4 regions of the Priestia sp. JV24 genome follow, and region 3 is predicted to be linked to each of the others. Evidence: riboswitches for the same ligand, from Rfam matches in the RefSeq annotation. Region 3 holds a riboswitch; each other region holds the start of a gene.
What was found. A riboswitch is a leader RNA that binds a small molecule or an ion and turns the genes downstream of it on or off. The one in region 3 is predicted to bind S-adenosylmethionine.
Positions count from the first base shown of each region.

Region 1: linked by a shared signal. The riboswitch ahead of mtnW (2,3-diketo-5-methylthiopentyl-1-phosphate enolase) and the one ahead of OK414_RS25990 (methionine ABC transporter ATP-binding protein) in region 3 are both predicted to bind S-adenosylmethionine.
Region 2: linked by a shared signal. The riboswitch ahead of OK414_RS06335 (bifunctional homocysteine S-methyltransferase/methylenetetrahydrofolate reductase) and the one ahead of OK414_RS25990 (methionine ABC transporter ATP-binding protein) in region 3 are both predicted to bind S-adenosylmethionine.
Region 4: linked by a shared signal. The riboswitch ahead of OK414_RS28615 (5-methyltetrahydropteroyltriglutamate--homocysteine S-methyltransferase) and the one ahead of OK414_RS25990 (methionine ABC transporter ATP-binding protein) in region 3 are both predicted to bind S-adenosylmethionine.

Region 1 covers NZ_JAPCIN010000012.1:86,558-94,656, reverse strand. Annotated here, with positions in the region: gene OK414_RS06155 (sugar ABC transporter ATP-binding protein) at 1-1,446, opposite strand, end outside; gene OK414_RS06150 (sugar ABC transporter substrate-binding protein) at 1,463-2,539, opposite strand; gene OK414_RS06145 (1,2-dihydroxy-3-keto-5-methylthiopentene dioxygenase) at 2,662-3,177, opposite strand; gene OK414_RS06140 (methylthioribulose 1-phosphate dehydratase) at 3,193-3,831, opposite strand; gene OK414_RS06135 (2-hydroxy-3-keto-5-methylthiopentenyl-1-phosphate phosphatase) at 3,828-4,493, opposite strand; gene mtnW (2,3-diketo-5-methylthiopentyl-1-phosphate enolase) at 4,490-5,734, opposite strand; SAM riboswitch class I at 5,815-5,921, opposite strand; gene OK414_RS06125 (pyridoxal phosphate-dependent aminotransferase) at 6,052-7,224, opposite strand; gene OK414_RS06120 (carbon-nitrogen family hydrolase) at 7,337-8,099, shown strand, end outside.
Region 2 covers NZ_JAPCIN010000012.1:122,854-130,952, forward strand. Annotated here, with positions in the region: gene OK414_RS06320 (hypothetical protein) at 1-63, shown strand, start outside; gene OK414_RS06325 (HAD family hydrolase) at 121-918, opposite strand; gene metH (methionine synthase) at 1,297-4,740, opposite strand; gene OK414_RS06335 (bifunctional homocysteine S-methyltransferase/methylenetetrahydrofolate reductase) at 4,741-6,579, opposite strand; SAM riboswitch class I at 6,687-6,793, opposite strand; gene OK414_RS06340 (amino acid/polyamine transporter II) at 7,133-8,099, shown strand, end outside.
Region 3 covers NZ_JAPCIN010000024.1:61,566-69,664, reverse strand. Annotated here, with positions in the region: gene gcvH (glycine cleavage system protein GcvH) at 1-364, shown strand, start outside; gene OK414_RS26005 (YusG family protein) at 444-689, shown strand; gene OK414_RS26000 (toprim domain-containing protein) at 871-1,221, shown strand; gene OK414_RS25995 (thioredoxin family protein) at 1,236-1,535, shown strand; SAM riboswitch class I at 1,716-1,823, shown strand; gene OK414_RS25990 (methionine ABC transporter ATP-binding protein) at 1,955-2,980, shown strand; gene OK414_RS25985 (methionine ABC transporter permease) at 2,973-3,641, shown strand; gene OK414_RS25980 (MetQ/NlpA family ABC transporter substrate-binding protein) at 3,659-4,495, shown strand; gene OK414_RS25975 (carboxymuconolactone decarboxylase family protein) at 4,618-4,983, shown strand; gene sufC (Fe-S cluster assembly ATPase SufC) at 5,225-6,010, shown strand; gene sufD (Fe-S cluster assembly protein SufD) at 6,028-7,335, shown strand; gene OK414_RS25960 (cysteine desulfurase) at 7,335-8,099, shown strand, end outside.
Region 4 covers NZ_JAPCIN010000045.1:2,732-10,830, reverse strand. Annotated here, with positions in the region: gene OK414_RS28630 (hypothetical protein) at 1-334, opposite strand, end outside; gene OK414_RS28625 (FtsK/SpoIIIE domain-containing protein) at 331-1,464, opposite strand; gene OK414_RS28620 (hypothetical protein) at 1,477-1,776, opposite strand; SAM riboswitch class I at 2,164-2,264, shown strand; gene OK414_RS28615 (5-methyltetrahydropteroyltriglutamate--homocysteine S-methyltransferase) at 2,346-3,473, shown strand; gene OK414_RS28610 (catalase) at 3,610-5,259, opposite strand; gene OK414_RS28605 (methyl-accepting chemotaxis protein) at 5,711-7,795, shown strand.

The DNA of each region.
Region 1 (8,099 bases), on a different contig from region 3:
GGATAATTCTTTCACGATTTTTCCGTTGTACATAACATAAATTCGATCCGCTACCCCTAGCAGCTCCTCAAATTCACAGGTTGCATAAACAACGCCTTTTTTCTGCGACACAAGATTTGTAATTAAGTCGAATATCTCTCGCTTAGAGCCGACATCAACTCCTTTAGTTGGTTCATCAAACAGCAGTACGTCAGAGTCCGTAACAAGCCATTTTCCGATTGCTACTTTTTGCTGATTTCCACCGCTTAACGTTCCAACTGACTGCTCGATAGAATGAGACTTTACGCCCACTTGCCCAGTCGTTTTCTGCGCTTTTTCTTTGATCTTTCCTCGCTTTAAAAACGAATACTTTGTAAAGCGGGACAGACTTGGCAAAACTAAGTTATCGGCAATCGATTCATGAACAAAAATTCCTTCTTTTCTTCGTTCTTCAGGAACAAGAGAAAGACCTTGTGCAATATAATAATACGGCTGCTTATTCAACTTTAGTTTCTTGTCTTTTAACCGAACGCTGCCGCTCACATATTGCTCTAAACCAAATAGACTTCGGCAAAGCTCCGTTTTCCCCGCTCCTACAAGTCCTGCAATACCGACTACTTCTCCTTCTTTTACATGAAAAGAGATATTCGAAAGGCGCCCTGGAAGAGATAATGCTTCTACATGTAAAAGTTCGTTTCCAAATTCTACTGATTTTTTGACCCACTGCTTTACAGAAGACGTTCCTAGCATGAGCGTAATCACGTCTTCAATTGATGTATGTGAAGTTTCTTTTGTAGCTACATAGCGTCCGTCCTTTAACACCGTTAAGCGGTCGCAAATATCAACCACTTCTTGAAGGCGATGTGAAATATAAATAATGCCTACTCCGCTTTTCTTCAGCTCTCTCATCACAGAAAACAATTGTTTCGTCTCTTCCACACTAAGAGGTGCGGTTGGTTCATCCAAAATTAAATAATCAACATTCTGTACAATTGCACGTGCAATAAGCACCTGCTGTTTTTCTGATAGAGTTAGATCAATGACATTTTTTTTAACGGATAAAGAAGAACCAAGTAAAGAAAGGGCTTCTTCCGCTTTCTTATAAATAGATTTCCAGTTTACAAATGCCTTACTTTTATTAGAAGCCTGTACGTCTAACACAATGTTTTCAGCTACTGACAGCGAAGGAATCAGCGCTACATCGACTTCTTGATGTACAATGCCGATGCCCTGGCGCTTAGCTTCTTTAGGAGAAGAAATAGAGATTTCTCCTCCGTCTTTGCAGATCTTTCCTTCGTACTCGTCGTAAGCTCCGCATAATATTTTCATTAACGTACTTTTACCGGCACCATTGGCTCCCAATAAAGCATGAATTTCCCCTTTTTGAACAGTAAAATCAACTTTGCTCAGCGCTTGAAAAGAACCAAAGTTTTTTGTAATGTTCTTCATTGAAAGCTCGTTCGTCATGTCTGTCCCTCCACTTCTACTCTTTTTTGCCCCATTCTTCTACGTATTGACTAAGCTGATCCATATTAATCGTTTGATTAGGCAAATCAGTTTGTTTGACTAAAACCGGATCAAAAGAATAATAACGAGGGATCTCTTGACCGGAAATCTTTTTAAGAAGCAGATCAACTTGCTTTTCTCCTACTGAAGCTGGATTTACGGCAGCTGACGCTTTCCACGGGCTGTTTTTTGCCTGCATCATTTGCAGATCTTCATCAGATAAGTCCACTCCGTATACTTTAATCTCGTCTCGTCCTGCTTCTTTAATCGCTCTTGTGACTCCTTTGGCAAATTCGTCCCAAGGTGCCCAAACGGCCGCAATGTCTCCTTTATTTGGATACTGCTTCAACACAGCTGCCATTTTATTTTGTGTGTCTAATGAGGTGTTGTCCGTTGCGCTTCCAAATGTGGCAATTTGTTTTACATCTGGATAGCGATTCATCATAATTTTATAAATGCTGTCGCGTTTTTCCATCGGCGCAAATCCTCCAACAAACGCATATACAATGTTTCCTTTTCCGTTAATGTCCTGCATCATTTGCTTCAGACCTTGCAGCGCAAGCATATAATCGTCTTGGTCAATTGTTGTAACGCCTTCTACTTTTAGTTCTACATCGGTTGCAATAACCGGAATCCCTTTTGCAATCGCGCGCTTCACGCCGGGTTCAAGGGTTTCAGCCCGGCCGTGGTCAATCATAATACCATCTACATTTTGGTTAATAGCCGTGTCTAAATAAGCAGCCATTTTAGATTGATCATTGTTTGAATCAGAAACAGATAGCTGTACTCCTGCTTTTTTAGCCGCTTTTGTCACACCTGTTATGTACTGAGCAGCGTGAGTGCCTGACGTAAATTCAGAAATAAGCGCAATTTTTGTATCTTTCGTAACCTTTTTTCCTTCTTGCTGTACAGGCTTAGCAGAAGCCGCTTGCTGCGCTGGAGCTGCCTGTGCTTTCTCGTTTAGACTTGGCTGTTCTTTCGTGCAGGCAGTCAGCGCAAAGATTAGAAGCACGAGCAAAGTAAGTGGCCACAGCATTTTTTTACTCTTTTTCATGATGTTCCTCCCATTAAACTTATTATTCATATAAAAATAGTTAGTTTTATAATAATCCAAAGAATACCCCGCTTTTAGATGTAAAAGCGGGGTGATGATGACCTATGCTTTACAAGTAGTTGTTATGCGTAAATAGGTACCCATCCTTCAGTTGTCACGAAAATTCGGACAGCGACTACTTTGCGATCTTCCATTAATGTAAAGTAATGAAGAATGTTTTCTGGTACTGAAATTAAATCGCCCGGCTCTAATTCAACATCAAAAAATTCGCCGTCTTTTCCTTGAATAACAAAGATTCCATGACCGCTTACAATAAAGCGAACTTCGTCATCTGTGTGAATATGCTTGCGCTGAAAGTTTTTTAACAATTCATCAATATTTGGTGTAGATTCCGATAACGAGATAACATCTTGAGCTTTATAGCCGCGGCGTTCCGAAATATCTTTAATATCCTCACCAAAAGCGTTTAAAATTTCTGTTTTTTCTTCATCAGTTAAATCATATTTTTCACGAAGATTTTCTGGAAGTTTTGTAATGTCCCAGTTTTCATAAATAACTTCATTGTTTGCCAGAAAAGCTGATACTTCCTCTTGAGTTTCAATTCTTTTATTGTTTACATGTAAGCGAATGTGCGCCATTGTTGTTTCCTCCTTTTATAAATGCACCTTTGGCTTAATGCCTTTAAGTGACAGTAATTTGACGTGGTAGCTAAATAGAAATTCATAGGCTTCTAGCGCTTTTTTTGTTTCAAATGCATTTTTTCCCCATACCGTAATCCCATGGTTACGAATCAAAATCGCGCCTTGATCGCCTTTTATATGATGAGAAAACTCTTCTGCTAGTGTCGGAATATCTGCGTAATTCGGAATAATCGGAACAGTAATTTCCGCATCTTCTTCCCAAATCCCTAGCGCCTTAATAATTTCTTGACCCTTGAATGAAATAACGCCTTCATCTCCGTACAGTTCGGAGATCACGTTGTTGTCGATTGTATGTACATGAAGACTGCACCCAGCATTCGTTAAATCGTAAATCTTAACGTGTAAAAGCGTTTCAGCAGAAGGCTTTAAATGCGTGTCTTCTGCAGGCTTTCCATATTGATCAACTAATAAAAAATCTTCATTTGTACGTTTTCTTTTGTCTTTTCCACTTGCTGATACAAAGAAAGTTGTCGGATTTTGGTCCACTTTAATCGCTAAGTTTCCGCTTGTACCGAAGAACCAATCGCGCTCTGCCAACTCATCTTTTATATCCGCAAGCTCATGCAACCTTTGCTGAGCCATGATACTCATGCTTTCACCTCTTCTGTTAATTCTTGTAAATGATGAATTACATCATAAAAAGTAGAAAAAGGACGATACGGTAGAGATAGCTCTTCACATTTTTCAATTAAAAAGTCACGTGCAATGACCGTATCAGCTAATTTGGCAGCCTGCAAATCCGTAATTGAATCGCCAATAACAACCGTATGATCTCTTTCATCTGCAAGATGGCGAATAATCGTTGGCTTACAGCAGCCGCAGTCATTTGTACACTGTTTATCACATGTATGAGGCCACGTAATGGAAATATGCTCACCGGAAAAATCAGATCCGTTGCAGTAGAGCATTTCCTCTGCAACTCGATTTCCCAAAAGTGGTTTTACAAAAAAGTCAATTCCTCCGCTTACAATATAAAGCGGAATATGGTGCTCTTTTGTATAGGCAATAAAATCATCAAATCCATCTCGAATAGCAGATGTCTCTAAAATATAAGAAATAATATCTTCTTTTAATTCCACGGGGAGCAAGGCAAACATTTGCCCAACTCCTTCTTGAATGGAGACGCGCTGTGCCAACACGTCGTCTTTAATACTTTCCCACTCCGGAGGAGCAAATTGTTTCATAATAGCAATAATGTTATCGCTATTTGTAATTGTTCCATCAAAGTCACAAAAGATTTTTAACGATGTCATGCTTTCACCTCTACTGTTCCCCATAGTTGCAAAGCTTTTTGCAACTCTTTTGATTCTTCAGCTTTTTCGGCTAGTGTTTGATGAGAGAGTACTGCATCTATCGCCGCACGGAATGCTTTTCCTCCTCCGATAGCTCCGTCTGGATGACCGTGAACTCCGCCTCCTGCATTAATAATGCTGTCGATTCCAAAGTCCTTCACAAGCTGCGGTACCATTCCAGGATGAATTCCTGCTGAAGGAACCGGGAAAGACTGCTTATATTTGTATACAGGACGCGTTAATTCGTAGGCAATGCCTGTCGTATCTTCAAGAGAAAGCGCTACGCTTCCGTATGGTGATGGAAACAGTGAGAAATCTGCTCCGGCTAAACGCAATAGCTTTCCAAGCAGCAATGAATTTGAAAAACCGTAAAACTCTGACGGCGTAAGCGCTCCGCTAACAGCTGGGTGTGCCATAATCGGCAAGTTAATTTCATCATCTTCTCGAAGTGCCTGCAGTACGTCTAACCCGTAAGCAAATACGTTGAATAAAAGAGCATCGGCTCCTAGCTCAGCTGCTTTTCTCGCTTTTTCTTTTAACTCAAACGTTCGTCCCGTTAAATTAACAGCATACAGCGTGCGGTGTCCCGTTTTTTCGTATACTTCATTCAGTACTTTTTTTCCTTCTGTAACGCGAGCTTCAAAAGGTGTTCGTTCACTATCAAACAAAATCTCGTCGTCTTTAACCAAATCCACTCCGCCAAGCGCTTGCTCACGCAGCTGAGTTGTTAAGTACGTCATATCTCTTCCAATCACGCCTTTAAAAATACTCATCACAAGCGGACGGTCATAAACGCCTAGTTTCTCTCGGATACCTTCTATTCCAAAGCGTGGTCCTGGGAATTCAGCTAATAATTCATCAGGAAAATCCAAGTCTAATAATTTCACTTTTCCATCAAGTGATAGTTTTCCGAAAACTGTAACTAAAATAGCCGGTAAATCTCTTGAAAAGTTGGCAGTTGGATAAGCAATTTTGACAATAGCCTGCTTAATTTCTCCGCCTAAATATCCGTTTACACGTTCGCAATCTTGAAGCTCAGTTACGGACACGACGCGCCCTTTATGCTTTTGAAGCTGCTGCTGATCTAAAAGCGGCAGATCTGTCCATGAGCCGACGGTTAGTCCTAAAGCGATTCCTTCCGCTTTTTTATGAAAATTTCCTTTATTATCATGTAGTAAGTAGCTTGCAACGATTTCGCTCATTATGCTAAAAACTCCCTTGCTGTTTAATATCGTTAATAAAAAAAACCTCTTCTGTGATTAAGAAGAGGCTTTCGTTGCTCTTCTTATCTCTCAGCTGCTGCTGCAAGAATTAGCACCGTGCTTAACATGCGTTAAGTCGGTTGCCGGGCTTCATCGGGCTAGTCCCTCCACCTACTCTTAATAAGAAAGTTGCTATTTATTTAAATTGAATTCGTAGATTATATACTAAATAAAAAATACCGCTAGGATTTATCGGTTATTAATCTCGTTAACTTCTTACATATTAAGCCAACTCAAAAAGGATTGTCAATGCGTTTTTAAAATAAATTTAATTTTTTTATTCGAGATACAGCTTCTCTCATGCGCTCTTCATCCGTCAGCAATCCTACGCGCACATAGCCTTCACCATATGTTCCAAAGCCTACACCAGGAGCAACCACAACGTGGGCTTTTTCAAGGAGTAAATCTGAAAACTGTTCGGAAGTATATCCTTCAGGAACTTTTAGCCATGCAAAAAAGGAGCCTGCTGGAGATGTAACATCCCAACCAATTTCTCGAAGCCCTTGAATAAAGGTATTGCGTCTAGATTCATAGCGCTTAACTAAATCATTCACACATTGTTGAGATTCCAACAGAGCTGCGGCTGCTGCCTCTTGAACGGCCCCAAAGAGACTGACATACATATGATCTTGAAGAAGATTAATAGCTTCTACTACACTTTCATTTCCTACAGCAAATCCAACTCGCCATCCCGCCATGTTATACGTTTTAGAAAGAGTATAAATTTCAATTCCCGTCTCTTTTGCACCAGGAGTCTGTAAAAAACTGATTGGCTTTTTACCATCAAACCCAATTGCTCCGTAAGCAAAGTCGTGTACCACACAAATATCGTGCTTGGCAGCAAACGCCACGGTGTCTTCAAAAAATTCTGCCGTTGCCACTGCACCAGTAGGATTATTCGGATAGTTTAAAAACATGAGCTTTGCCTGTTCTTTAGCACGTTCACTTATCTCTTCGTATACGGGTAGAAAATGATTTTCAGCCGTGAGAGGCATCACTTCCATCTTGGCTTTTGCAAGCTCTACTCCAGACCAGTAGTCAGGATATCCAGGATCTGGAACCAGCACCGTATCTCCAGGATTTAACAAGCACTGCGGGATTTCAACAAGTCCACCCTTTCCGCCAAATAAAATAGCTACTTCTTTTTCAGGATCCACATCAACGCCATATTCTCGTTTATAAAAAGTCGCAACGGCCTCTTTTAAAAACTGGTGCCCCCGAAATGGAGAATATTTATGATGCATAGGATTAGCACTTGCTTTTTGCAGTGTTTCTACAATATGTGAAGGAGTAGGCTGATCAGGATTTCCCTGCCCTAAGTTAATAACGTCGTGCCCTTGGGCCATTACTTTTCCTACCTTGCCCACAAGTGATGCAAAAAATTGTTTTGGTAAACTTTTTAATAGTTCCGATTGCTCAAATTGTTTCATCATCGCACACCTTCTCAAAAAATTCTTGAAATTCTAGTCACAAATAATATATTGTAATACTCAACTTGTAAAGTCATTTTTTTCAACTACTAAAAAAAGGACGGATGATAAAGTGAGTGTAAAAATTACGTGTTTGCAGCTTGATATTGCGTTTGGAAACCCAACTAAAAACCGAAAATATATCGAACAAAAGATGACGGAAGCCCTGAAAGAAAACCCTGATATCCTTGTGCTTCCTGAGCTATGGGATACAGCCTATGATTTGACGCGGCTAGACGAAATTGCAGATGATGAAGGGCAGCAAGCCAAGCAATTAATCTCTCAGTTTGCTAAAACGAACGCAGTAAATATTGTGGGAGGTTCGATCGCGAAAAAAACAGAGCAAGGCGTCACGAATACGATGTATATTTTTGACCGAAAAGGTCGTGAAGTATCACAATACAGTAAACTGCACTTATTTAAATTAATGGATGAACACCTGTATTTAGAAGCAGGAACAGCAAAAAACCTTTTTACACTTGAACAGTCACTGTGCGCAGGAGTTATTTGTTACGATATTCGTTTCCCAGAATGGATACGGGTTCATACTAGCAGCGGAGCAGAAGTCTTGTTTGTTGTCGCTCAGTGGCCGGCTCCAAGACTTGCCCACTGGAAAGCCCTGCTCATTAGCCGTGCAATCGAAAATCAATGCTATGTAATCGCATGTAATCGTGTAGGCCAAGATCCTAATAACACATTTGCCGGACATTCCTTAGTCATCGATCCGTGGGGAGAAATAATCGCTGAAGCTGGCGATAGCGAAGAACTTTTAAGTGCTGACGTTAACCTGGAACTTGTAAAAGAAATTCGTAAACAAATTCCCGTCTTTACAGATC
Region 2 (8,099 bases), on a different contig from region 3:
GAGCATGCAGATGGAAAGCAAAAAAGCTTAGGTGAATTTTTTCGTTCTTTACGGAAAAAATAACTACCGTTTTCTTATTAAATAGATAAAAGCGGTCAATTTAAACGTTGACCGCTTTTTTTAGATGGTTTGCTTATTTTTTTCTAAAACAATACCCGCTGCTTCACTAACAGATGACACAACAGCAGAGGCGTGGCGCTGCACAGCTTCAGGAGCTGTAGCCATAGCGAAACTGTTCGGCGTTAATTGAAACATAGGAATATCATTAAATGAATCCCCCACACATGCAATTTCCTCTGGTTTTAGCTGAAGATGATTTAATAAAATTTCAATGGCATTTCCTTTGCTGATATGTTTAGGCATAATATCCAAACACTGCTTGGCGGAAATATATGTATCAATATAATCACCAAACTCTTCGTTCACTTCTTTTTGCAGAGCTACCATTTCATCATGATCTCCAAGAACCGTGATTTTGGATGGAGAAAGAGCGTGACCAAATGAATCCGTCATTTCAATTTGTTCTTCGATAGGGAAAAACATGTGGGTTTCAATCGCTTCAATAATTTCATTTCGCTGCTCTACATAATTCGTGTCGTTTGAACAGACAAGCGTAATACGGTTAGGATCTATCGTTTTTTTATAAAGTTGAACCGCTAAATCATCTTTAAACACTTTTCCATGAAGTTCTTGATTTTCTTTGGTCCACACAAATCCTCCGTTTTGGCTAATGCGATGAAATGTATTATTAATATCAGTAGAAATCTTTAAAATTTCCGTATCCATTCGTCCAGAAGCAAGACAAACCTCTACTCCTTGGCGCTGAAGTTCACTAAGTGCGTCTGCATTATGCTGTTCTACGTATTTTTCTTCATGTAAAAGAGTGCCATCTAAGTCGCTTACAAATAATTTAATAATTGCTTTAAAATTCCTTTCCTTGAAAAATTTTCCGTGATAAGAGCGTTACAAATTTATTACATTTCTTATTCTATCAGTGTTTCCCAAGAAACTCATAAAAAAAGCTCAAACCGGCGGTGAATTTAAAGAGATTAAGACATAACTACATCAATTTTTTCCGCAGGAGTCTTCGCCTTGCCCTTCAAACAGCTAGAAACAGCTACATGAAATCAAGTTCACGATCACAATGAAAAAAATCCGAACGCAGTTGATTCTCAATTAAGAATCTGGATTTACCATTCGGATCTTTCTTCAGCTAAAATCCATTTGTCGCAGCCTTTTTTTCAGGTTTGTTCACTGTAAAAAAACAGCCACGGTCTAAAAGACCGCGGCCATATTTTACAATACGTTAAAATATTTCGCTTCAGGATGTGCAAAAACAAGGGCTGTAACAGAAGCTTCTGGTTCCATCATGAAACCGTCTGTTAACTGAATGCCGATGTCTTCAGGTTTAAGTAATTTAAACAGTTTTGCTTGGTCTTCAAGGTCTGGACATGCAGGATATCCGAATGAAAAACGCTGACCTTGGTATTTGGCTGAAAAACGCTCCGCCATTGTAAAGTCAGGCGAATCAGGGAATCCCCAGCGGTCACGAATTTGCTGATGAACACGTTCTGCTAATCCTTCAGCTAGTTCAAGCGCAAGAGCTTGGAACACGTGACTCTTTAAAAACTCGCCGTTTTCTTTGAATTTCGCCGCGCGTTCGCGAATGCCTGTTCCTGCTGTTACAGAGAAGAAACATACATAGTCCATCTCTTTTTCTTTAGGTTTTGCAAAATCAGATAAGCACAGGAACTGTCCTTTTGCTTGCCGAGGGAAGGTAAAGCGTTCAATTTCTGTTTTTTCATCAGCAGGATCATAAATAATTAAATCATTTCCGTCTGCTTGAGCAGGGAAGAACTGATAAATAACCGCTGGCTTAATTAAGTTTTCTTTTAGTGCCAGTTCGAGCAGGTCATCAACGGTTTCTTTTAATTGAACAGCGCGCTCGTCTTTTTCAGCAAGCAGTTTATTCACTTTTCCTTTTAGTCCTAAGTGATGGCCTAAAAGCATCTGCCAGTTAATATACGGAAGAACCTGTGCCAAATCGTAGTGTTTGACAACGTGCCGCTTTAAATCAGCCGGTACAAAAACAGGAGCGTCCGTTGAAATGGCGGATCTTTCTAAAACAGCGGTAGCTGCTTGAGCGGTTTGAGGCTGGCGTTCTCGAACCGTTACTTTCTTTTCTTGCCGCGTTTTTAAATCTGCTAAAAGCTGAATAACTTCTTCTTTGTTCTGCAGCTTATTTGCTAACGCTAATCCGTCCATCGCATCTTTGGCGTAGAGGACCGCACCTTCATATTCCGGGGCGATTTTAAAGTCAGTAAATTTACGGGAAAGGGCAGCGCCTCCTACCATAATTGGAACATCAATGCTTGATTGTGTTAAATCCTGGGCAGTCAAAACCATTTGCTGAGCTGACTTTACTAGAAGACCTGACAGGCCAATGATGTCTGGCTTTTCTTCTTTTACTGCTTCAATCAGCTGCTGGGGCGTTACTTTAATTCCTAAATCAATTACTTTAAAACCATTGTTGCTTAAAATGATGTCTACTAAGTTTTTACCGATATCGTGCACGTCGCCTTTAACCGTTGCAAGAATAACTTTGCCTTTTCCAGAATCATTTTCAGTTGCTTCCATATGAGGTTCTAAAAAGGCAACGGATGCTTTCATAACTTCCGCACTTTGAAGCACTTCTGCTACAATCAGCTGGTTGTCATTAAACAAACGTCCAACTTCCGCCATCCCCTTCATAAGCGGTCCGTTAATAATATCTAACGGATCATCATATTGAGCTAAAGCCTGTTCTAAATCAGGAAGCAATCCTTCTTTTGTACCTTCGACAATATACATTGCCAATCGTTCTTCGAGTGTTAACGTAGAAATTTCTACTTTTGCTTCTTTCTTTTTATCACGATAAAAGTCGGTAAACGTGCTTAACGTTTCATCAGTTGTGTTAAATAATAACGCATTAGCAAGCTCAATTTCAGCTTCTGGAATAGAAGCATAGCGCTCTAATTTTTCGGTATTAACAATGGCATAATCGAGTCCAGCCTGCGTACAGTGATAAAGGTAAACCGCATTTAGTACTTCACGTCCGACTGGAGGAAGACCGAATGACACGTTACTTACGCCAAGAATGGTCAGGCAATCAGGCAGGGCTTCTTTAATCATTTTAATTCCCTTAACTGTTTCTTCAGCAGAACCAATATATTGTTCATCACCAGTCCCTACAGGAAACACAAGAGGGTCAAAAATAATATCTTTTGGATTAAAGCCATGTTTTTCAACAAGCAGATCATGTGAGCGTTTAGCAATCTCTACTTTTCGTTCTGCAGTAACGGCCATGCCTGTTTCATCGATTGTACCGACAACCAGAGCTGCACCGAATTTTTTTACTAGCGGTAAGATTGCATCAAAACGCTCTTCACCGTCTTCTAAGTTAATGGAGTTAATAATGACCTTACCTTGTGAGTACGTTAAAGCTTTTTCAATAACTTTCTCGTCGGTTGAATCGATTACAAGAGGAACCTTCACTTTTTTTACAACTTCTTGAATAAATTCCTCCATGTCTTCCATTTCTTCACGGTCCGGATCCGCTAAGCAAATATCAATAACGTGAGCACCATTTTTAACTTGAGCACGCGCAATTTCAGATGCTTCTTCAATTTTTCCTTCCGCAATCAGACGCTTGAACTTGCGAGAACCGATTACATTCGTACGTTCTCCCACAAAAAGAGGGCGCATAGAATCGTCATATACAAGTGGTTCAATACCGGTTACAGCATGGTTATGCTCGGAGCGATCAAGCGAACGGGGCGCAACCTCTTTTACCGCTTCAGCCAGTGCTTTAATATGAGCAGGCGTTGTACCGCAGCATCCGCCTACAAAGTTCAGCCAGCCTTTATCAGCAAACCCTTTAATTTTTTGAGCAAGCAGCTCAGGGGATTCATGATAATTGCCTTCTTCATCCGGAAGTCCAGCGTTTGGATAACAGCTAACTGCTGAAGTGGCTAGGTCTGAAAGAGAGCGAATATGATCCGTCATAAATTCAGGGCCTGTCGCGCAGTTAAGTCCGACTGAAAGAGGCTTCATGTGTTCCAGTGATAAGTAAAAAGATTCGATATCTTGACCAGCGAGAGTTGTTCCCATCGGCTCAATTGTTCCTGAAATCATAATAGGAACTTCGATTTTTAGTTTTTCAAACGCCGCTGTAATGCCTAAAAATGCGGCTTTTACGTTCAGCATGTCTTGACAGGTTTCGACTAAAAGCAAGTCAACGCCGCCGTCTAACAAACCTCGAGCTTGCTCTTCGTACGATTCTACTAACTCAGGGAATGTAATACCTCCGGTAACAGAGAGAGTCTTAGTGGTAGGACCGATAGCTCCAGCTACGAACCTAGGCCATTCGGGAGTTGAATATTTATCGCGGGCTGCACAAGCAAGCTTCACAGCTTCGATATTCAATTCATAAGCCAAGTGACCTAAATCGTATTCATCAAGTACGGTAGATGTTGAGCCAAACGTATTGGTTTCAATGATGTCAGCACCTGCTGCAAAGTACTCTTCATGAATGCGCTGAATCACATGAGGCGCTGTTCGAGTCAAATATTCGTTGCAGCCTTCATATTCTTCGCCGCCAAAATCTTCAGCGGTTAAATCAGCATCTTGAATCATCGTTCCCATTGCTCCATCGATGACGAGTATTCGCTTCTTTAGTTGTTGTTCGATAAGTGAGCTCATTTATATCTTCCTTTCTGATGTAACAAGTTGCTTGTCATGAATATAGCGTGTTAGAATTTCGGTCATTTCATAGCGCATAAACGGCGTAATTAAGTAAATACCGTCAAATAACTCATATGCTGTATCAATTAAGTTTTTTGCAATCGCAAGACCTTCGACTTCACCGCGGATTCGGTCATTTCCCGTTGCATCCATGCGTTCTAGAATATCTTCTGATAATTTAATTCCAGGTACTTCATGGTGAATAAATCGAGCATTTCTTGCGCTTGTTAACGGCATGATACCGATATATACCGGTGTTGTTAAATGTTTGGTTGCTTCATATACCTCTTCAATTTGCTTAGTTGAATAGAGAGGCTGAGTAATGAAATAGTGAGCCCCGCAGTCGATTTTCTTTTCCAAACGCTGAACGGCTCGGTCTAAGTGACGCACGTTTGGGTTAAAGGCAGCTGCAATGGAAAAATTGGTTTTTTGACCAAGTGGTTTGCCGGAATAAGATAGTCCTTCATTAAACTGAGCGATTAAACTAATCAAGTCAAATGAAGATAAATCGTAGACCGAAGTGGCGCCAGGGAAATCGCCAACTTTTGACGGATCACCGGTAATTGCAAGTACTTGATTCATTCCTAGCGTATGAAGTCCCATTAAATGAGATTGAAGTCCAATTAAATTTCGGTCGCGACAGGTAATATGAATAAGCGGTCGTGCTTTTGTTTCTTGCTGCATCAGTGTTGCCATTGCCAAGTTGCTGATGCGAGGTGAGGCAAGAGAATTATCAGCTAATGTAATAGCATCTACGCCGACTTTATCAAGTGCTTTTGCGCCTTCTAAAAATTTCGTGGGACCAAGCTGTTTAGGGGGATCTAGCTCGACGATAACCGAGCGGCGCTTCTTCACAATTTCATGCATATGAGGTTTATCCTGCTGCTCACGCTCTTGAACCGTAACGGCAGGTCTCATTTTAACGACTTTGCTTGTAATCGGAGGCAGGTCTTTTAAGGCAGATGACATTGCGCGTACGTGAGCTGGTGTTGTACCGCAGCATCCTCCAATTAAGCGAACCCCTTGTTCGCGGAATAAACGCGCGCTTTCTACAAAGTAGTCTTCATTTGTTTCATATTCCAGCTTTCCTTCCACATACGCCGGAAGGCTGGCATTAGGATAAGCAGATAAGAAAGCACGATCAGGAAGCGGTACTTCTTCAAGAGACTGAATCATATGATAAGGACCTAAACGGCAGTTTAGCCCGACAACATCTGCTCCCAGCGCCTCTAATTCTTTTAATGCATCTGCTAAAGGACGGCCATCTTGCAGTACGCCAATATCATGCAGGGAAACGTGGGTAATAATAGGCTTATCCGTTTCTTTTCTTGCCAGTGTAAGAACGGTTTTTAATTCTTCGAAGTCATAGTATGTTTCAAACAAAAGGCCATCCACGCCTTCATTTAAAAGCCAAAACATTTGTTCACGAATGCTTCGCTTAACCTCTTCTAAACTAATAGCGTTTTTTTGGAAAGAACGAATTCCGCCGAGTGTACCAACCACGTAAGCCTGATCTTTTGCAGCTTGTTTCGCTAATTTTACACCAGCAACATTGATGTCTTTGACTGAATCTTCTAATCCATAACGGGCAAGTTTTTGATAATTAGCAGCGTACGTATTTGTTTGAATAACGTTTGCACCAGCTTCTACATAGGCTCTGTGAATACGAGAAACCTCTTCTGGTTTGGTGATGTTTAGTTCTTCAAAACAGCTGTCGATACCGTGTGAGTAAAGGAGGGTACCAGTGGCACCATCCCCAATTAAAATTTTAGACTTTAAATCTTCAAGTAACCCCATGTCAAAACCTCCTTAAATTGTTCCGCTTCTATTTCACGAGTGATTCGTTTTATGCAATATGCCGATAAAATAGAAAAAGTCTTCTTAAGAAGAAGACTTTTTTCGCCTTCTTATCTTCCAAGCAATAAATTGCTTGCTGGATTTAGCACCATGTCTCTAACGACTGGTTGCTGAGGTTTCAAAGGGCCAGTCCCTCCACCTCTCATGATAAGAATCAATTGTATATAATTGAAACATATTTTTTTAAATAGAAAGAATACTTATTTAATAATTTATCTGATTTTTAGAAATTATACAACATTAAATTGTGAATTTCCAGCAAATATTGAGGAAAATTTAAAAGCTAAAGGGAAAATATCCGTATATTTTGTTTGGAAACGACTGTTATGTTAGGGGTTAAGGAGTTTTTTGTGAGAAATACAAAAAGAAAATGAAAAAAATAAACGAAAAGGCACAAGCGCTGGGATATGCGTAGATTTCCACGTAAAAAGGCTCGTCTTTTTTTTATCGTTTCTACATATAGTGAACTATGAAGGGTAGAAGGGTGATGGGCATGAAAAGGTGGAAACTCACGCTGCAGGTTGCTGCTACGTATGTAGGCACCGTTGTAGGAGCCGGTTTTGCAACAGGCAAGGAAATCGTTCAATTTTTTACACAGTACGGGGAACTTGGAATGGTCGGAATTTTGGTCAGCGGCTTGTTTTTTATTTGGCTAGGTTCAAAAATGATGCTGCTTTCGCACGCAATTGGGGCTTCTTCTTATCAGCAGCTTAATACATATTTATTTGGTGATGTGCTTGGAAAAGCGGTAAACGGTGTAATGATTGTCATTTTATTTGGAGTAACTTCAGTCATGCTAGCGAGTACGGGGGCAATAGGAAAAGAACAGTTCGGGCTGTGGCCTCCTGTTGGGATGATTTTTACAATTGTTTTAACTTATATATTTATCGCAAAAGGAATTAACGGTATTTTAATGGTTAATTCTCTTGTTGTGCCGATGATGCTTTCATTTGCTTTTATCATCTTTATGCCGAATATCAGCTATTTCTCACTGATTCAAACGAAGCCGGATTTAACGCTCGTCACGCAGTGGAAGTGGGCGGTTAGTCCCTTTTTATATATTTCCCTGAATCTAGCTTTGGCTCAGGCCGTTTTGGTTCCATTAGGAAGCTCGGTGAAAGATAGGAGCGTGATTAAAAAAGGGGCCGTAATAGGAGGATGTGTACTTACGTTTATGCTTGTTTCTACTCATCTTGCCCTTTCCAATTTGCCTTATTCATTTCAACTTGATATTCCGATGAGTGCGGTTGTTAAAAATATCTCAGTGTGGGTGAATGTTTTATTTACGGTAGTTGTGTTGGGCGAGATTTTTACTACATTGATTGGAAATGTATTTGGCATCGCTAAGCAGCTTCAGTCATTTCTTCCCCTCAATGACAAACAAGCTTTTGCATTTATTATCTTGGCTTGCTTTATTATTGGGCAATTCGGATATGCCCAGCTTCTTGAATTTTTGTATC
Region 3 (8,099 bases):
GCGTTATTCTGAAGAGCATGAATGGGTAAAAACAGAAGGAGACGTTGTCCGCGTAGGTATTACACATTTCGCTCAAGCTGAGCTTGGAGACATCGTATTCGTTGAACTGCCAGAAGTAGGAGCAACAGTAGAAGCTGACGAGCCGTTTGGCAGCGTTGAATCAGTAAAAACAGTTTCTGAGCTCTATGCACCAATTAGCGGTGAAGTTGTAGCAGTAAACGACAACTTAAGCGATAGCCCTGAACTTGTTAATGATTCTCCATACGAAGAAGCATGGATGATTACAATCAAACCATCTGATTCTTCTCAAGTAGACAAGCTAATGACAGCAGAGCAATACGAAGAAATGACAAACGAAGGATAATATTCCTCCATAAATTGTCTTTATGAAAAATTTTTGACTGGACACTCTATTAGTAAACAAGCTAAAGGAGTGTCTTTTTATGTTTGAAAAACAAAAAATGGACGTTACAGATCGCGTTACAGCTAAATTTCATGACGGCGGTATGAAATTATATGTTGATAAGCAGCCAATTGGTGAAGTTAGTTACGGAACAAGCGGCAATGAATACCGCTTTGAAGAAGGATATTCGCAAGAAAATAATAAGTTCTACCAATATACGGACGTACAAAAACAAGGTGAAACGCAAAAATATACAGACTGCGATGAAGAAGCAGGATGGTGCTAAACAGTGGCAACTGCCGCTGTTTTTCTTGTTTTATGGAAACAATATGGCTTAAGCTGCCTTTTAAAACAGTTCTTTCTTGCAAATTTCTTTTAAAAAACAGGTGAACTGTGATACATTAACGAATATTGTATAGCATAAAGAAATGATGTTACTATACAACTGACGATTATGGGTGATGAAAATGGGGCTAATTGAAATTGAAAAAGTAATTATTGTTGAAGGAAAATCAGATAAAAAACGTATCCAAGATATCATTCGAGAACCAATTGAAATTATTTGTACAAACGGTACGATTAGTTTATCAAAGCTGGATGAAATTATTGACTTTACGTTTAACAAAGAGGTATACATACTCGTTGACTCTGATGATTCAGGGAATAAGCTAAGAAAACAATTTAAACGAGAGCTTCCGGAAGCAGAGCATCTATATATTGATAAAATGTACCGAGAGGTTGCTGCCGCCCCTAGAAATCACATAGCAACAGTATTACTGAGTGCCAATATCGATGTTAATGCAGAATTTTTAACATAAAAGGAATGAGCAACATGCAAGAATGGAGCGAAAAACAGCTTGACGATCAGTTAAAAGAAGGACAAAGAGCGTTTATCTTTTTCCATACACCTTTTTGCGGGACATGTCAGCTGGCAAAAAAAATGTTAACCGTAGCAGAAGCGATGCTGCCCGGTGTGACCATCGGAATGAGCAATTTAAATTATATGCCCTCAAAAGCAGAAGTATTTTCAATTGAAAGTGTACCTTGTTTGATTGAAGTGAAAAATGGCGAAATGGTAAAAAAACTCTATGCGTTTCATTCCATCGAGCACGTACTTGAAGAGCTTCGATAATCAAACGTTTGTTTAAAATGAAGAAATTGAAAGAGAGCAAACCATTGGGATTGTTGAAATCTTGGGATATTATCCCAAGAACAAAATCTGTTGACAGCCTATCTGACACATGCTAAAATCACACTCATGAATGTTCATAAATGAATGAATATTTCCCAAAAACAAAATAATTGTTGCGAACTCTTATCAAGAGAGGTGGAGGGACTGAGCCCTGTGAAACCCGGCAACCGTCAGACTAACTGAAATGGTGCCAATTCCTGCAAAGCTATGCGCTTTGAAAGATGAGAGAAAGGATTAAATATCGAGCCTTTCTGTCATGCGCAGAGAGGCTTTTTTAATGGGGAAAATTGTTTTACGGCTTTTTTATCCTATAGGACAACCTAACATAATTAAGTTTTTATTAAAGAAGGTGAAGAAATATGATTACATTAACAGACGTTACAAAAATTTATCAGGCTAAAAGCGGTCAAGTAACAGCTGTTGATAATGTGAATCTAACCGTTAACCAAGGTGAAATTTACGGAATTATTGGTTATAGCGGAGCGGGGAAAAGTTCTTTGATTCGCTTGCTAAACGGATTAGAAACACCAACGACAGGAACGGTCGAGGTAGCAGGTAATGATATTGGAAAAATTAAAGGCGGAAAACTCAGAAAAGCGAGACAAGAAATTAGTATGATATTTCAACACTTTAATATCTTATGGTCGCGTACGGTGAGAGAAAATATTGCTTTTCCGTTAGAAATAGCAGGGATTTCAAAAGAAAAAAGAATGAAACGAGTAGACGAACTCATTAAGCTAGTTGGACTTGAAGGTCGTGAAAATGCTTATCCATCGCAGCTTAGCGGTGGACAAAAGCAGCGTGTTGGTATTGCTCGAGCGCTAGCGAATAATCCAAAAGTATTGCTTTGTGATGAAGCAACATCAGCGCTTGATCCTCAAACGACAGATTCTATTTTAGATCTGTTAGTAGATATTAATGAGAAGCTAGGGTTAACCATTGTATTAATTACTCATGAAATGCACGTCATTCGTAAAATTTGTCATCGAGTAGCCGTTATGGAAAATGGGGCAGTAGTAGAAGAAGGACAAGTGCTAGAAGTATTCAGAAAACCTAAGCAGCCGATTACAAAACGATTTGTTCAACAGATTTCTGAACCAGAGGAAACGTTTGAAACGATTGAACAAGTAAAAGAGCTGTATCCAAGCGGGCAAATTATTCAGCTGACGTTTGTTGGCGGAAAAGCAGAGCAACCGCTCATTACAACGATTTTAAAACAGTTTGATGTAACGATTAATATTTTACAAGGAAAGATTTCTCATACGCAAACAGGTTCATACGGAACGTTGTTCGTTCATTTAGACGGAGAATTAACAGAAGTTGAAAAAGTCATTGCATACATTCATGAGCAGCAGGTAGAAGTGGAGGTAATGACAAATGCTTGAGAAACTATTTCCAAACGTTATTTTAGATGATTTTATTCAAGCGACAAATGAAACACTATATATGACGGCTATTTCAGTTGTAGCCACATTTGTTCTAGGTATTTTATTGGGCTTGCTTTTATTTTTAACGTCCAAAGGACAGCTTTGGCAAAACAAACCTTTATATGCCATTGTGTCAGCGGTTGTAAATATCTTTCGTTCCATTCCATTCATTATTTTAATTGTTTTACTGATTCCATTTACCAAAGCATTGGTAGGAAGTATTTTAGGTGCTAATGCAGCGTTACCTGCTTTAATTGTTGGAGCAGCACCATTTTATGCGCGTCTTGTAGAAATTGGTTTGCGCGAAATTGATAAAGGCGTGATTGAAGCTGCTAAATCAATGGGAGCAACAACAAGCACCATTATTTTTAAAGTGCTTTTACCTGAATCGCTGCCAGCTTTAATTTCCGGTTTGACGGTAACAACGATTGCATTAGTCGGCTATACGGCAATGGCGGGTGTGATTGGAGCCGGAGGTCTTGGAAACCTTGCATATTTAGAAGGGTTCCAGCGCAGTCATAATGACGTAACGCTAGCCGCTACAATCTTAATTTTGATTATTGTATTTATTATCCAACTTATTGGAGATGCGATTACTGCAAAAATTGATAAAAGATAAAGGGAGGATTATTTATTATGAAAAAATGGCTTTCGGCTTTAGCATTAACATCTGCACTAGTAGTAGGATTAGCTGCGTGTGGATCTAACAATGGATCAAAAGATGAAAAGAAAATTGTCGTGGGTGCATCTAATACGCCTCATGCTGAAATTTTAGAACAAGCAAAACCGATTTTAGAAAAACAAGGAATTGACTTAGAAATTAAAAAATTCCAAGATTACATCTTACCGAACACAGCTCTTGCAAACAATGAAATTGATGCAAACTACTTCCAGCATGTTCCTTATATGAATTCAGTATTAAAAGATCACAAGGGTGAAAAAGGGTATGATTTCGTAAGTGCCGGTGCCATTCATATTGAACCAATTGGTATCTACTCTAAAAAATACAAAAGCTTAAAAGATCTTCCGAAAAACGGTACAGTTATTATGCGTGATGCGGTAGCAGAGCAAGGACGTATATTATCGATTTTTGAAAAAGCTGGCGTGATCAAATTAAAGCCAGGCGTAAAGAAAATAGATGCACAAATTAAAGATATTGTAGAAAACCCTAAAAATTTAAAATTTAAAGCCGATGTTGAAGGCGGATTGTTACCTCAAATGTACAAAAACAATGAAGGTGACGCTGTTGTTATCAATGCTAACTATGCTATCGATGCTGGTTTAGATCCAGTAAAAGATCCAATCGCAGTTGAAAGCAAGGAAAATAACCCTTATGCAAACATTATTACGGTTCACAAAGGCGACGAAAATAAAGATACGGTGAAAGCTTTAGTAAAAGTTCTTCACTCTAAAGAAATTCAAGACTACATTAAAGAAAAATACAAAGGCGGAGTACTGCCGGTAAATAAATAATAGAAGAAAAGCGCTTGCCCACTCTGGGCAAGTGCTTTTTTTGTATGCGGGAAAACGAATAACTCTTATTTTTCTCACGCATACTAACCGTGAAAACTTTACTGATGATGGGAGCTGACGTTATGCAGCAAGAAGCACGTCATTCAACTGAGCAAGCACTTCATGATTATAAAATGGGTGTTGGGAAATTTAGCGAAAAATTGCCGGAAGTAACAAAAACGTTTAATGCGTTTACTGAAGCATGTTTTGGAGAAGGTTCTCTTTCTAAAAAAGAAAAGCAGTTAATCGCGTTAGGAATCAGCGTAGTAGCTCAAGACGAGTACTGTATGATTTATCATACAAAAGGCTGCATTGATCAAGGTGCAACTGAACAAGAAATTCTAGAGGCATGCGGAGTGTCAGCAGCATTTGGCGGAGGCGCAGCGATGAGTCAGTCCGTTACGCTTGTCCAAGAGTGTATTTCAGAACTGACTAGCCACACGCACTAAGAGTAAATAAAGAGGGTAAAAAAGCTTGTCTTAGAAGGCTCTATGGAGTCTTTTAAGGCAACTTTTTTATGAGTGGATTTAGTCTTGAAAAATGTACATAATGGTTTAAAACCTTTTGGGTCAAAAGGTTGCTATAAGTTTTCATTTGTTATAAGATTGTAATGAGAATAAAATGAGAATAATTAAAAAGATATAGGTATATCGTTTTTTACTATATACGTCTATAACTGGAGGTTTTAATATGGCAGGGTCAACTTTAACAATTAAAGATCTTCATGTTGCAATTGAAGGTAAAGAAATTTTAAAAGGTGTTAATTTAGAAGTTAAGGGCGGCGAAATCCATGCAATCATGGGACCAAACGGTACTGGTAAATCAACATTATCTTCAGCAATCATGGGACATCCTAAATACGAGGTTACACAAGGAAGCATCACGCTAGACGGCGAAGATGTACTTGAGATGGAAGTAGATGAGCGCGCTCGTGCAGGTCTATTCCTAGCGATGCAATATCCAAGTGAAATCAGCGGTGTAACAAATGCAGACTTCCTACGTTCAGCAATTAATGCTCGTCGTGAAGAAGGCGAAGAAATTTCACTAATGAAATTTATCCGTCAATTAGATAAAAACATGGATTTCTTAGAAATGGATCAAGACATGGCACAGCGTTACCTAAATGAAGGTTTCTCTGGCGGTGAGAAGAAGCGTAACGAAATTCTTCAATTAATGATGCTTCAACCAGGAATTGCAATTTTAGATGAAATCGACTCTGGTTTAGATATCGATGCGTTAAAAGTTGTATCAAAAGGTATTAATGAACTGCGCGGCAGCGAGTTCGGTTGCTTAATGATTACTCACTACCAACGTTTATTAAACTACATTACACCAGATAAAGTTCACGTTATGATGCAAGGTCGCGTTGTAAAATCAGGCGGACCAGAATTAGCACAGCGTCTAGAGGCAGAAGGTTATGACTGGATCAAACAAGAATTAGGTATTGAAGACGAAACTGTAGAGCAAGAAGCTTAAGAGTTAGGAGGATCTCTATGACTATTGATACGAAATTACCATTTGATCAAGAGTACATCAGCAGCTTTTCAAAAGAAGCTAATGAACCAAGTTGGCTGTTAGATCTTCGCTTACAAGCTCTTGCGAAAGCAGAAGATCTTGCACTTCCAAAGCCAGATAAAACAAACATTTCGAAATGGAATTTTACTGCTTTTGACAAGCACACTTCACAGGCAAGCACAATCTCATCTGTAGACGAGCTTCCAGAAGTGGTTAAAGCATTGATTGATACAGAAGCTGTTAAAAATCTATATGTTCAGCGTGACCAAACAGCTGCATACTCAACGTTAACAGAAGAGCTAAAGTCTCAGGGTGTTATCTTCACAGATATTCAAACAGCCGCTAAAGAGCATAGCGACCTTGTTGAGAAGTACTTCATGAAAGACGGAGTTAAAGTAGATGAGCACCGTTTAACTGCATTAAACGCAGCGTTATTAAACGGCGGTGTATTTGTATATGTTCCTAAAAATGTAGAAATACAAGAGCCGCTTCAAGCTGTATTTGTCCGTGAAGATGAAGAAGCAGCTTTATTCAACCATGTGATTGTTGTAGCTGAAGACAACAGCTCAGTAACATATGTAGAAAACTACATTGCGACTGCTGAAGAGTCAAACGGTGTTGTCAATATCGTGACGGAAGTATTCGCTAACAGCAATGCAAAAGTAACGTTTGGAGCTGTTGACTACTTAGCTAAAGGCACAACTACTTATGTGAACCGCCGCGGCGTAGCGGGCAAAGATGGTCGCATTGAGTGGGCTTTAGGCTTAATGAGTGAAGGAAATACAGTTTCAGAAAATACAACGTATCTAATGGGCGACGGTTCATATGGAGATACAAAAACGGTAACAGTTGGACGTGGAGAGCAGTCTCAAAACTTAACAACAAGTATCGTACATTTTGGAAAACATTCTGAAGGCTACATTTTAAAACACGGCGTTATGAAAGAAAGCGCGTCTTCAATCTTTAACGGTATCGGTAAAATTGAACACGGTGCATCTAAATCAAACGCTGAGCAGGAATCTCGTGTGTTAATGTTAAGTGAAAAAGCGCGTGGAGACGCAAACCCAATTCTTCTAATTGATGAAGACGATGTAACAGCAGGACACGCTGCATCTGTTGGACGCGTAGATCCAATTCAGCTTTACTACTTAATGAGCCGCGGTATTCCACAAACAGAAGCAGAACGTCTAGTTATTCACGGGTTCTTAGCACCAGTTGTAAACGAGTTGCCAATCGAAACGGTTAAAAAACAATTAACGGATTTAATTGAAAGGAAAGTTCGATAATGAATATCTCTGATATTCGTAAAGAATTTCCTATTTTAGACCAAGAGGTAAATGGCAGCCCACTCGTTTATTTAGACAGTGCAGCAACTTCACAAAAGCCGCTTGCTGTAATTGAAGCGATTGAGAAGTATTACAAAGAATATAACTCAAACGTACACCGAGGTGTTCACACGCTTGGTACAAGAGCAACAGACGGATACGAAGGCGCTCGTGAAAAGGTTCGTAAGTTTATTAATGCAAAATCAACGGAAGAGATTATCTTTACGCGCGGTACAACGACAGCTCTTAATACAGTAGCTGCAAGCTATGGCCGTGCGAATCTTAAACCTGGTGATGAAATTGTGATTACTTATATGGAACATCACAGCAACATCATTCCTTGGCAGCAAGTTGCCAAGGAAACAGGTGCAACGTTAAAATATATTTCATTAACAGAAGATCATGCACTTTCACTAGAAGAGGTAAAAAGCACGATTACATCCAACACCAAAATTGTATCGATTATGCAAGTATCTAACGTATTGGGCACGATTAACCCAGTAAAAGAGATTGCAGAAATTGCACATGCTAACGGTGCAGTAATGGTTGTGGATGGTGCACAAAGTACACCTCACATGAAGGTGGATGTACAAGATTTAGACTGTGATTTCTTTGCTTTCTCTGGACATAAAATGGGCGGACCGACTGGAATCGGCGCTCTTTATGGAAAGAAAGAGATTCTTGAAAAAATGGAACCAATCGAGTTTGGCGGCGAAATGATTGAC
Region 4 (8,099 bases), on a different contig from region 3:
TTCGTCCAGTGGGCTTATCTTCAATAATAACCTGTTTAGGCATACCATACGTACACATTTGTTTATAGATTTCCAAGATAGAAAGGAAATGTAGTATTTTTTGAGAGTTCTTTTTAATCTTCGCGTCTACGGGCAAGTAAACCGTGGGAGAATACTGCTGTGTGCGTTCAATGAGTCCTAATCGATACAAACGCACCATGACACTATTACACGCATTTACAGGCGATTTCAGCTGTTTAAAGAAGAGTTCTACTAATGAGTCGCGATCCACAGCCCGAAACCGATCGATAAACCCAATGATGTCTTTATCACGCTGAGATAGTCGAAAACTCATCGCTGTTCCTCCTTCTCTAATAATCCAAAGATAGACTGTGACACAACCTCTAGTTGCGGTTCAGGATCTTTCACACGTGTTTTATAAGGGGAAAGCATTTCCTTACAAGCTTCTTCATCTAAAAAATAGGCTTGAAACTCTTTCACGTCATCAATCTTAATTTTCATACGACCCCTGGCAGCTGCATCAATTTCTTCTGCTCCGAGTACTCCAGCTACTTTCGCATTCGTCGCATCGGCTTGCCTTCCAGAAATCCGCACCCTTAAATTGGCTTTTAACGCAGAGTTTAATAAATCAGCATCCGGACGCTGCATGGCAATAATCGTGTGGACACCTAGTGCACGACCTTGGCTGGCAAACTGTTGAATCATCTCTACAAGATCCGTTTCTCTCTTCACGATGGACATTTCATCAATTACCACAACGATACGAGGGAGCTTAAAAGGAAGCCTGCTGATATGTGTGACGCCATGCTCTAAAAGTAAATCACCTCGTCGATACATTTCAGCTCGTAACAAGGCAAAAGGTTTTCGCATGTCTTTTGCTTCGAAACAAAGCGCATCCACATGCTCAATTCCGTGAAATAACCCTAAATCGGCTCGTTTGAGATCAACTAAGACTAAGCGTAAATAAGCAGGTGAGGTATACTTCACCCATGTTGTGAGGATAACCCGCATGAGGCTGCTCTTTCCAGCTCCAATTTCGCCAGATATTAATAAGGTTTCTAAGTCGGCAAAATCCCATGAAACGGGGTTTCCATAGATATCTTGGCCAATGCATACCGGAAGCTCCATTTTCTCAATATGAGGATGAATGACTTCATACTTATAATTGAGCATCTTAGGTAGGCTTTTGTGATGAACGGTAATACTAAAGTTCTTTAAGCTGCCATTCACTTCAATATTGCTGCCTAATACTTGTCGTAATGCCCATCTTTTTTTATTTAAAAGTTCAGGATCAATCCCATTTAGTAAGGAAAAAGTGTACCGAGTGTACGTATGATGGTTATCGATTTGATGAATTTTTGGAAACAGATAAGAGGTGCGGTCCCCTCGCTTCACCATCCGGTAAATCTCTGCCGTACGAAACGCTTTTATCAATTGGCCACGCAGTTTGAGTTTTTCAAACATGAACATTCCTCCTCAAAACATAAAGCTCGCAAAAAAGTAAATCAAGGCGCTATAGAAAGTGACAGGCAAGATAAAGCGCATTACTTTTGAGAACTGATCAACGAGATCAATGACACCCCATCGCTCTAATATTCGTTCGATGATAGCAACCCCTAAGACAATGCCTCCTATGGTCAAAATAGTGGAATCAAGCATGGCTAGTGGACTAAAAGGAACAAAGGAATAAGCCCTGAAGGGACGAGGTCTCGTAAGAGGTGCTTTGTGAGATGGGAGAAAGGTTTTTGGAAAGGTAAATCCTTTTGTTTTTCTCATGTTGATACCTTCTTTCACTCTTTTTATTTTTTTGCTTTTTACGTACCTGTTTTTTCAGCTCGACGCATTCGGTCGCCCCCTTCGCCTCTTCGGCTCAGCTCCCTTACAGGTTCCACAAATGGCTTCAACAGGGTTATAAAGCTTGTATTAACGGGGTATCGATACTGAACTAGCTACTGATTAGATAACGGAGTTACAATACTTTAGATACTATGTAGCTACTGCGGTAAGCTTGCCTGTCCAATCGAAAAATAACAAAGAACCCTTACTGCAGTAGGTAATGAGGAAGTAATGAGGTAAGAGGTGTATTATTTCTGATTTTTCGAATTTTTGTTGACAATCTAAGAAAACAAGTGTAACCTTTGTTCTAGTTGAATAAATTGAATATTCTTATCTCGAGAGGTGGAGGGACTGGCCCTAGGAAGCCTCGGCAACAGACTGTTAAAGTACTGTGCCAATTCCAGTAGCAATTTGCTTGAAGATAAGAAGAGAATCCATAACGATTATTAACCTCTTCTTATTTGTAAGAAGAGGTTTTTTATTTTGAAAAGAAAGAAGGAAACAAAACCATGACGAAGACATTAGTGAAGGCTCCATTTAAAGCTGATCACGTAGGCAGCTTTTTACGAACGACTCCCCTTAAAGAAGCAAGAGAAGCGTATGCGAATGGGAAAATTAATAAGGCCGATTTAAAATCGGTAGAGGACAAAGAAATTGAAAAACTTGTCCAGAAACAAATTGAGGTAGGGCTTAAATCCATCACTGATGGTGAATTTAGACGCTCATGGTGGCATTTGGACTTCTTATCAGGCTTAGAAGGCGTAGAGGAGTTTGAAACAGAATATATCAGCCAATTCAAAGGTGCAAAAACAAAAAATAAGGCGATTAGGGTAGTAGGTAAAGTAGACTTCAATCATCATTATATGCTGGAACACTTTACGTTCTTAAAAGAAGCTGTCGAACAGTATGGTGATGGAAGCCAAGTTGCTAAATTCTCTATTCCAAGCCCCAACATGTTATTTACTCGAATTCAAGAAGATACATATTACAAGGGAAGCAGAGATCAATTTTATCATGATACTGTGGCTGCTTATCAAAAAGCTATTCAGGCCTTTTACGACGCAGGCTGCCGTTATCTGCAATTAGATGATACTTCCTGGATTGATTTCGTTTCTGAAGAACGCATCAATGCGGTTGTTGAGAAGCTTGGTATGGATGTAAAAGACATTATCGATACTCGAGTAAGTTGCTTAAATGATGCTATTTCTAAAAAGCCTGAAGATATGCTCATTACGATGCATATTTGTCGTGGAAACTTTAGATCTACGTATATCACAAGTGGTGGCTACGATACTATATCTGATGCTATCTTTGCTAACTTACATGTAGATGGACTTTTCCTTGAATATGATGATAACCGTTCAGGAGATTTTGAACCATTAAAAAGTTTTACACGTAACAATCAAACCGTTGTATTAGGATTGGTAACATCTAAATTCCCTACATTAGAAGATGCTAAGGTCATTAAGCGAAGAATCCAAGAAGCAAGTGAATATATTCCTCTAGAAAACTTGTCATTGAGTCCTCAATGTGGCTTTGCGAGTACAGAAGAAGGAAACGAATTAACAGAAGAAGAGCAATGGAATAAAATTAATCACGTAATTCAAATTGCTCAAGATGTCTGGACAAATAACTAAAGAATGATTTAAAAGATATCTCTCCTGTCAATTAGGAGAGGTATCTTTTAAATCATGAGGTTTTAGGCAAGGTATTCCCTTAAGATTATACTATACCCATACGTCGGTTCCCTATTTTTAAAATGGAGCAATTCACTTAATAAGGATCGACTTCGTGACTTTTCTTTACAGCATCTTCTGTTGCTTCATTTGCAGCTAATGTACCTTGTCCATACTTTGATTTACCTATTTCACGACCAGGTACCTCACTTGTATTTTTCATATCCTGCATTTCGTGTAGTTTCTTTTCAATACCTTCCTTCACACGTCGGCCATATTCTTCATCAGCTTGTGTAAAATGAGAAATCATCGTTTCTTGGATCCGTTTATCACAAATAGCAAGTGCATCCGATAGATTTTTAATCAATTCATCGCGCTCCCAATCTTCAAAACTACGGTATGTGTGACCTGCCTGCCCATAATCGTTAGGACGGTCAATTGGTGCACTCATTGCGGCTGCATTATACGTTGGTTGATGTGGAACACGGTCTTTCTTATTTTCTTCCTGAAAGCCACCAAGCATTGAAGGCTCATAATTAATATGTGGATTATCCCCAGATTCCTTTGGGTCACGAATATCCATTTGACCGCGCTGCTGATTCGTATGAATAGGCACTTTCGGTGCATTCACAGGTAATTTTAGATAGTTGGCACCTACACGGTAGCGCTGTGTATCTGAATAAGAAAAGGTACGTCCTTGTAGCATTTTATCGTCTGAGAAGTCCATTCCATCCACAAGAACTCCTGTACCGAAGGCGGCTTGCTCGATTTCTGCATGGAAATCCTTTGGATTACGATCTAGCACCATACGGCCCACTGCCAACCATGGAAACTTATCTTCCGGCCAAAGTTTCGTATCATCTAAGGGATCAAAATCAAGCTCTGGATGATAACCATCCTCCATAATTTGTACGAAGAGCTCCCATTCTGGATAATCTCCACCCTCAATTGCTTCGTATAAATCCTGCGTTGCATGTCCCACGTTTTTGGCTTGTATCGTATTTGCCTCTTCTTGTGTTAAGTTCCGAATTCCCTGCTTAGGTTCCCAATGATACTTTACTAGTACAGCCTCTCCCTTATCATTCACCCATTTGTAGGTATTTACACCAGACCCCTGCATGTGACGATACGTCGCTGGAATCCCCCATGGAGAGAATAAAAATGTAATCATGTGGGTAGCCTCAGGTGTACGGGAAACAAAGTCAAACATTCTCTGAGGGTTTGGTACGTTCGAAGCTGGGTCTGCTTTAAACGCATGAATCATATCAGGAAACTTCATTGCATCACGGATAAAGAAAATCTTTAGGTTATTCCCAACTAAATCCCAATTCCCCTCTTCCGTGTACATTTTCACAGCAAATCCGCGTGGATCTCGAGCTGTTTCTGGAGAATCTTTTGCTCCGGCAACTGTGGAGAAACGAACCATCAATGGTGTTTTCTTGCCCGCACCTGAAAATACCTTTGCCCGAGTATATTTCTCTACTGGTTCGTCCCCCACTTTTCCATATGTTTCAAAGTAGCCAAAGGCTCCAGATCCTCGTGCGTGGACGACTCGTTCTGGAACTTCTTCGCGGTCAAAATGAGAAATCTTTTCGATAAAGTGATAATTTTCAAGTGTAGCTGGCCCACGATTACCAATTGTACGAATATTTTGGTTGTCTCTTACAGGATGTCCCTGACGTGTAGTCAGCGTTTCACGTTTTATATCATCCTCGTTTGAAGCATTAACGTCTTTATTTTCTGCCAAAATGAAAACCTCCTTTGAATGATCACTTTAATCTTTTTCCCTGTATTGGAAAATTTATTCAATAATACTTAATTTTTCATGGTTTGTCTCTCATACTATGAATTCAAATCTATAAAAACCGTCATTAGTTTAAATTTAATCTTTTTTCACTCTTTGATTACAAAATAAGGTGACATAAGACTAAATAAGTATTTATTTGTGATTACCCCTTTAAATTTCAAAATAACTTGTGCTTCCTTTCATATCTTGCACCTTTTCGTAAAGACTTTCATACTCTTCTACCAACTGTACAGTTAGATTTACTTTGAAACAAATGACAGCTTGTATAAATAAACTGAAAAATAAAATTTATTGAAACGTTGTTAAGAAAGAAAGAAATAACCCGATAGTAATTTAGTTCAATTTTTATTTGTAAAAAGTAAATTTAAATTCAAAAAGAGAAGGTATCTATATGAGAGAAAAATTTTCATTCAGAAAAAAAGATGATAGAAGGCTATCTATTCGAACCAAATGGATTTTATTTATTTGTACAACCACCTTTGTAGCACTTATAGGAACAGTTATATTTATGCAGATAAGTATAAGTAACGTTTTAAAAAAAGATGATTTGAGTTCGAACAAGGTTACTGCAAAAAGTGCTTCTGAACAAATAAGTTTAAATTTAAAAAGCTATGAAAATTCATTAAAACAGTTATCAGGAGTAGTATCTAACGAAATAAATACCAGAGATTCTGTTACTGGCATCGACAAATTATTACAAACTGTTAAGGAAAATGATTCTACCATTATTTCAACCTACTATATGGATGGAAAGACGGGAAAGCTTCATATTTCCCCTTATGCTGATTTTAAGCAGGATGTACATGAAACTAGAACATACAAAACTTTAACAAAGGCACCTAAAGTAACATGGATGGATGTATACAAAGATAAAATTTCTGGGAAAATTATGACTTCCGTCGTTTCTCCGGTCATCGTAAGTGGAAAAATGGTAGGAGCCTTAGGTTATGACATAGACTTAACTACAATTGGAGTTTCTAGAAGCAAAATAGAAAAATATACTGAAAATAATCTTGTCATCTTAGACTCACAAGGATTTGTGGTTAGTGCTTTTATAAAAAATTCTGACGGGAAAAATATGAACCCTGAAAAAAGTGGTACTGTAGAGGGCGTTAGTGATTTAATATCACACAGAGAAAACTTTAATTCACAATATGATTGGGTATCAAAGATTTATAAGAATGATTCTGTGCATTCTCTTGATGTGGAATTAAATAAGAAGGGTTATACTGGACAAGTGACAACAATACCTCATTTAAATTGGAAAGTGATTTCTTTAACACCCAAAGACATCTTTTCTTCTAAGATGAATGATATTAAACAAACTGGAATTATTTCAATAGTTATCGGTTTAATAATTGGGGCGTTGTGTGCCTATTACCTTTCTGGAATGCTAAAAAGGATTATACTTAATATTCAAGAAGTCTTAAAAAAGACATCAAGTGGAGATCTAACTACTGAACTAAGTATTTCATCAAGAGACGAGTTGGGAGATCTAGCGAAGAGTTATAACGAAATGCTTGCTGGCATGAGACAATTAATTTCTAAAGTGAAGAACAATGTTGTCTCTGTCGAAACTACCACTAATGGCGTTAGCACAATTGCTTCAGAAAATAACGTCGCAATTGCTGAAGTTTCCCAATCCATAGAGGAAATCGCAATGGGAGCATCAGCTCAATCAAATCAAATTGAAAATGGTTTACATACTATTAAAAAGTTAAGTATTGAAATTGATTTATTATTAGAGCAATCTAATACGGTTGAAAAAGAAATGAAAGAGGCTTCCAATCAAGTGCGAGTAGGTGAGGAACAAGTTGAGGGATTAAAAACCTCTTATAAAAAATTAGACTCGAATTTTAAAGATATTACACTAATGGTTTCAAATTTAAATAACAAATCAAAGACTATTGCAAATGTGACTGATCGCATTTCTGAAATAGCCGAACAAACTAATTTATTAGCTTTAAATGCTTCCATAGAAGCTGCCAGAGCAGGTGAGCATGGCAGAGGATTTGCCGTAGTAGCTCAAGAGGTTAGACGTTTAGCTGAAGATTCTAAACAAGCTACTAAAGACATTAACGAAGTTATAAATAGTATACTTAAAGAAAATAGCACACTTGTTAATATGATGACAGAAACAACTCAGACTAACTTTGAACAAAGCCAGGCAGTAAAAACAGTGAGTGAATCTATGACGTTTATTACTGAATCTTTAACTAAGGCAGTAGATTCTATTGTTAGAGAAACTGAATCCATTAACAGTATAAATCAACAAAAAGAAGTCGTTATTCAGATGATTCAAGAAATAAGTGCCGTTTCTCAACAAACTACGGCATCTGCTCAAGAAATAGCATCAATAGCTGAAGAGCAATCTGCATCTTCAAATGAGCTAACACGTCATACGGACCACTTATCTAAATTGATTATTGAGTTAGATACTGCAGTAGAAAATTTTCAAATTGAAATACGCTCTTAAAGTAGAACATAATGAGAAGCAAGACCAGCATGAATAGTTATAAACGAAAAAGAAGTCACCCCTAGGTAACTTCTTTTTTTATTCTAATATGCGTGTGCAATTAATATTAAAAGGAAAAGGAGGGACCAAGCACTCCCTACAACCTTAAATGAGATACGCATAAATTTTTCTGTTGAAACCTTAAATAGTTTTTCAAGGGCAATAAAGAAGATTTCAAGCATCTATATGTAAGGGGGCGAACTAATTTCATTATATGAACGCTTCCCTGCATAAATAAAAAATCCTGCTAAAATCATGCAACAAA